2 regions of the Lysinibacillus sp. FSL H8-0500 genome follow, and region 2 is predicted to be linked to the other one. Evidence: riboswitches for the same ligand, from Rfam matches in the RefSeq annotation. Region 2 holds a riboswitch; the other holds the start of a gene.

Region 1 (3,203 bases), 2.4 Mb from region 2:
GCCTTTGATAATCGCACAGTGTACACCTGTTGCTAATAGATGGTCAGCAGCTTTTTTTATATCAGCGATTGTGTTGATTTTTTTGCCTGTCAATGTTTCAGCTTCCGGAATATTTGGCGTGACAATAGTTGCGATTGGCAGTAAATAATGGATAATAGCATCAATGGCTTCTTGCTGTAATAAACTTTCGCCACCTTTGGCAATCATCACAGGATCAACAATAAGTGGTATGTTTGTATCAGCTATTACTTGCGCAATTGTATGAATAATAGCTGAGGAAAATAACATGCCTGTTTTGACAGCACTTATTGAAAAATCATCAAGCAATGCCTGTAGTTGTTGTTTTACAAAAGCTGCCTCAATTGGCAGAACACCTGAAACACCTCGTGTATTTTGAGCAGTTAAAGCTGTAATAACGGTTGTTCCAAACACTTTTAATTCCTGAAAGGTTTTTAAATCAGCCTGTATGCCAGCACCGCCACCACTATCAGAACCAGCGATTGTTGTCACAATGTGCATTATTGCTCACCGCCCTTGGATAGACGACCTAGTTCATTTAACACAGCAATTTGAAAATCACCTATATATTGTGTAGAAGCAGCAGCTTGCTCGGCAATTTGTTTATAAAGCTTTAGTATCTCAGCTAACTGATGATAGGGCTGCTGATCAGCTACATAAGCAGCACAACAAATAGCACTTAAAAGGCAGCCTGTTCCAGTGACCTCTGTCATTTGGGCATTTCCACCTGCAATCCATTGCTGCTGATTGCCATCTGTGATAAAGTCCTTTTCACCTGTAACAATGACGATACATTGATACAGCTTGGCCACTTTTTTTGCTTCATCCTCTACAGAAATAGAGCCTGTTCCACTATCTACACCCTTTTGCTGCCATTCTACATGAGCAATTGCCGCAAGTTCTCCAATATTGCAACGAATAGCTGCAAATTGAATTTCTTCGAGTAGGTATTGTACAGCTTGTTTACGGTAGTTTGTTGCACCAGCGCCTACTGGATCTAACATAACAGGGATACCAAGCGCATTTGCCCTTTTTCCAGCCAGTAACATAGATTTTTTCATGGTATCATTCAGTGTGCCGATATTAATTAATAAGCTTGAGGAAATTTTTACCATTTCCTCCACCTCATCGTTGCCATCAGCCATAACAGGTGAAGCACCAATTGCTAATAGTCCATTTGCTTGGAAGTTTGCGACGACATAATTTGTAATGCAATGAATTAATGGATTTTTTTGCCGAATTTTTTGAATAATCATTATAGGTCCTCCTTATTGGACGAACGTAAGCATGCAAAAAGGCCCTTTTTGTGTAAAAATACACGCAAAAGAGCCCTTCATCAATAAAAATAGATGGATATTGCTCCCTACGCCAGTATTAACTAACAGGTTCAAAGGGTCAGGTTTTACCTTCTCAACTCATAATGAGTCCCCCTGCAATCTTGTTTTCAGTTGACCAAAATGTACCATACTTTTTTAGCTTGTTCAAGAGAGAATTCATATGAATATGACCGATACCATATAACTAAATATGATAGTTGTCATGACTTTTGGTAAATTGAACGCAAAGCATTGAAAAACACAAAATAGGAGATTTATAATGTGTCATAACAAAAGGGGGCATTTGCCGTGAAAAGACAAGATTTGATTGCACCAGAATGGTATAATATTACAGAGGAAATTGAAAAATATGCACAGGATACAACTAAAAATGCATTAATTATTTGTGATGAACATCAAGAGGTTCAATGGATTACATACACGCATTTACTTGAAAGGGCCAATCAGGCAGCACATGTTTTTACAAAACAAGGCTTAACAAAAGGTGATGTGATACTAGTGATGGTACCACGCTCTGTCGAAGCCTATATTGTTTATATTGCTGCTTTAAAAGCGGGTTTAACGATTATTCCAAGCTCAGAAATGTTAAGAACCAAAGATATTGACTATCGCATTCAACATGCAAATGTACAAGCTATTATTGCCTATGAGCCTTATATTGAACAATTTGATAAGGTGGAAAATTTACAGGGTATACAGCAATTTGTAATTGGTAATGCACATGAACCATGGCAACCATTACTAGAAAATATGCAATATCAATCAACAACTTACATAAATCCTACTCCAACCAAAAGCACAGATATTGCTTTTTTAGCCTATACAAGTGGTACAACAGGTAATCCTAAAGCCGCAGTCCATAGTCATAGCTGGGGCTATGCACATTTACGTACATCAGCTCCCTATTGGTTAGGTGTCCAAGAGAATGATATTGTTTGGGCTACAGCAGCACCTGGCTGGCAAAAATGGATATGGAGTCCGTTCCTTGCTACATTAGGAAGTGGTGCAACAGCATTTGTCTATAAGGGGAAATTTGATGCAGCTACTTACCTAACATTGCTTGAAAAGTTCAATATTAATGTTCTATGTTGCACACCAACGGAATATCGTTTTATGGCAGCACTTGATCATTTACAGCGATATAATTTAAGTGCCGTTCGTCAGGCTGTGTCAGCAGGTGAGCCTTTAAATAGTGAGGTGATTAAAGTATTTTCAGATGTTTGTCATGTACAAATACGAGATGGCTATGGTCAAACTGAAAATACATTACTTGTTGGTACAATGGTGGGAATGGAAACAAGAGCTGGTTCGATGGGAAAACCAACACCTGGCAATACAGTAGACATTATTAATGACGAAGGTCAGCCAGTTGCTGTCGGAGAAGTGGGAGATATAGCCGTCCACCGAGCAACACCTGCACTCTTTAAAAAATATTTAAAAGACCCTGAACGTACACATTTACAATTCCGTGGTGATTGGTATATTACAGGAGATCGTGCCTATAAAGATAAGGATGGCTACTTTTGGTTTGAGGGGCGAGGTGATGATGTCATTATTTCTTCAGGCTATACAATTGGCCCATTTGAAGTGGAGGATGCCTTAATGAAGCATCCAACTGTCAAAGAAGCGGCTGTTATAGCAAGCCCTGACAAGGTTCGAGGAAATATTGTCAAGGCATTTATTGTTCTTCATCAGGGTGAAATCGGTGATCAGCAGCTTATGCAAACACTTCAGCAGCATGTAAAAACATTAACAGCACCCTATAAATATCCTCGTGCCATTGAGTTTGTAGAAGAGCTACCAAAAACCTCTTCAGGGAAAATTCGCCGTGTCGAATTACGACAACAA
Region 2 (3,203 bases):
TCCACACCAAATATTGCTGCGATGGGCTTAATGGATGAAGAGGTTGTCACAGACGAACGCCACTACCCTACTGAGGAGCAACGTGAGACATTAGAGGTCTATAAAAATTTAGGACCAGATTATTTAGGGAAATATAATGAATTATTTTTAGAATTTAAAATGAGTATTCGTTAACAAATGCAAAAGGTCTGCCGAGAAAATTTTGCGCTCTCGACAGACCTTCTATTTTATCGAAATGATACTATTTCAGACTTTCAACCGATACACTAAACATCTCCTTATGATAGACTGTAGTATATTTGGTGACAAAAAGGAGAGTTAGTTAATGACCCAGCAAAAGTCTAATAAGGCGGCTTTATATATTTTAATGTTTAATATGTTTATCACAATGGGTAGTATTGGTATTATTATTCCTGTTATGCCGGAGTATTTAAGAATATTTGGCGCAGCAGGGCAAATTCTTGGCATGTTGATTGCAACATTCGCCTTAGCTCAATTTGTATTTTCTCCAATTGCTGGGAATCTTTCGGATCAATACGGTCGAAAAAATTTAATTATTTTTGGTCTTATCCTTTCAGGGCTTGCACAAATTGGTTTTGGATTTTCTACAGATATATGGATGCTCTTTGTTGCCCGCTTTCTAGGTGGTCTTGGCTCTGCGTTTGTAGCACCTCCTATTATGGCTTTTGTTGCAGACGTGACAACCTATGAAGAACGCGGAAAAGGAATGGGGATGTTAGGAGCTGCTATGTCTCTTGGCTTTATGATTGGTCCTGGAATCGGTGGCTTCTTATCAAAAGTAAGCTTGCATTTCCCCTTCTATACTGCTGGCGCTGCGGCTATTTTGGCTGCGCTATTATCATTGTTCTTACTACCATCCACAAAGCCAAGCGTAGTACAAAACAAACAAAAGCAAGACAACCTTGCAAGGCAAATGGCCCGTTCTGTACATATGCCGTATTTCGTTATGCTCATTATTATGATGGTATTCTCATTTGGCATCGCTAATTTCCAAACAACTTTATCGTTATTTGTCACAGAGAAATTCAATTATACACCTGGTGATATTGCCATTATTTTAGTGGTTGGTGGTGCATTTGGCGTAGTCGTTCAAATGTTTGTCATTACACCGCTCTTTAAACGCTTAGGGGAAATGAAGGTTGTCTTAATCAATTTATTCGTCGCAGCTGTCTCTATTTATTTAATATTATTTGTGTCAGGATTTGCGCTTATATTAGTTGTAGCCACGATTTTCTCAACCGCTACTACATTAATTCGTCCTGCTGTTAATACACTAATTTCTAAGCTTGCTGACAATGAGCAAGGCTTTGCTGCTGGTTTGAACAATGCCTACATGAGCCTTGGCAATATGATTGGTCCTGCATTGGCAGGCATTCTATTTGATTGGAATATGAACAGCCCTTATATTTTGGGTGCCATTATTTTATTATCCTGTTTTTTCCTTGCTCTGATTTGGACAATAAAAAAAGCACCACATCTTATGCAGCCTGATACACATTAGTATTGACTATTTTTCAAAATACGGTATATTAAGGTTGTTCTACTAAAAATATCAATAATTTATTTATTACCACTAGGGGAGTCTTTACGAGGCTGAGACGTATATGGTTATATACGGACCCTTTGAACCTGATCTAGTTCACACTAGCGGAGGGAAGTGATGCAACTTGCTTGTTAATATGTATATGCAAGGTCGCTTCCTGCTGTTTAAAGGAAGCGGCCTTTTTATTTTTCTAGTAAACATCATCTAAAGGAGTGCATTTCATGTCTATTCGAAAATTAACAATTATGGCTTTACTGGTAGCAATAGCTATCGCAGGCTCTACCTTTGTATCTATTCCAACGGGGATTGCACGTGCCTATCCTGTTCAACATGCAATAAATGTGATAAGTGCCATTATTCTTGGACCCGTCCCAACCATTATCATTGCCTTTGTTACAGCAATGGTTCGTATCCTTACAGGTACAGGCTCTTTGTTGGCGATTCCGGGAAGTGTTATTGGTGCATTATGTGCTGCGCTTGCCTATAAATATAGCCATAAAATGTGGTTAGCTGGCGTTGGTGAAATAATTGGAACAGGTATTCTTGCTTCACTTATTGCAGTGCCTTATGCTCAATTATTAATGGGAACATCAGTAGCTGCGTTATTTTTTATGCCAGCCTTTTTAACGTCAAGTACCATTGGAGCTATTTTAGGTATTGTCGTTGCAAGCAGCTTACAAAAAACGGTGCTTATAAAACATTTTAAATCCTCACTGTATGAATAGTTAAATAGATTTTAATGGATTTCTGGGAGATTTTTGATCACTTGACTCCTTCTTTTGAGCGAAGCTTTCCTTTTTTGATCATCTGCCCCTTATTTTGAGCAAAACTTCACCCTTTTTGATCACTTACTCTCCACTTTTGAGCGGAGCTTGATCACCTCCCTATAAAACAACAAAAAGCAGTGCAAAATCCTACCTCTTTGCACTGCTCTCTTTCCTACTATGATCGCTTTTTCATACCCTTTAATAGCTGTGCAACATTTGTGTCCTCTGCCTGTACAGGCTGTTGTTCAGCAAGAGGCTCTTTGTGCTTCGGCTTAGTGAGGAAGCTCCAGCCAAAACGTCTAATGGTAATATCCATAAAGAATAACAGCATCCCTGCTAGCATAAGCCATGTCGTAATGTTTTGACGATCTGCTCCCTTTTGTGTAAAGTCACGAAAAGCATCCTCGGGTTCTTTTAAAACAGCACCACCTGTTTGCTTCGCTAATTCCTCTACTAATGACTCATTTATTGGGCGTAACTCATATTCAGCACTATAAGGAACACTTAGCCCTGCCTGATAAATAGCCTGCTCCTCATCAGCAATGCGGAAGAAAATCAATCCGGGTTCTGTTTGTACTGTTGCACGAACTTGGGAAGCAGAAATGGTTTCTAGCTGTGTTGCTAGTTCTTCTCCTGCTTCATTGACCGCTACAATATCTAAAAATGCGGCTTCATTTGTAGGGTCTGTAATCATAAATGAACCCTCTGCGTCTAATCTTACATCATAGGCAACATCATTATAGCTTGGCAGCATTTGTGAAATAAGGGTTTGCCAAAATGTGCCCCAGTCCTGCCACCTTGCCCAATCACCTGTCCATTTACCTGTTGAATCGGATGTAAAGGCAAATGTTTTACCGAGACCATATTGCCAC

The links. Region 2 has a riboswitch for thiamine pyrophosphate ahead of thiW (energy coupling factor transporter S component ThiW). Riboswitches for the same ligand answer to the same signal wherever they lie in the genome.
Region 1: linked by a shared signal. The riboswitch ahead of thiM (hydroxyethylthiazole kinase) and the one ahead of thiW (energy coupling factor transporter S component ThiW) in region 2 are both predicted to bind thiamine pyrophosphate.

The regions. Positions count from the first base shown of each region.
Region 1 covers NZ_CP150292.1:3,477,485-3,480,687, reverse strand. The annotation lists gene thiD (bifunctional hydroxymethylpyrimidine kinase/phosphomethylpyrimidine kinase) at 1-519, opposite strand, end outside; gene thiM (hydroxyethylthiazole kinase) at 519-1,274, opposite strand; TPP riboswitch at 1,362-1,460, opposite strand; gene MHB44_RS16500 (acyl--CoA ligase) at 1,644-3,203, shown strand, end outside.
Region 2 covers NZ_CP150292.1:1,026,494-1,029,696, reverse strand. The annotation lists gene MHB44_RS04690 (ABC transporter substrate-binding protein) at 1-174, shown strand, start outside; gene MHB44_RS04685 (MFS transporter) at 326-1,522, shown strand; TPP riboswitch at 1,587-1,694, shown strand; gene thiW (energy coupling factor transporter S component ThiW) at 1,786-2,289, shown strand; gene MHB44_RS04675 (VWA domain-containing protein) at 2,507-3,203, opposite strand, start outside.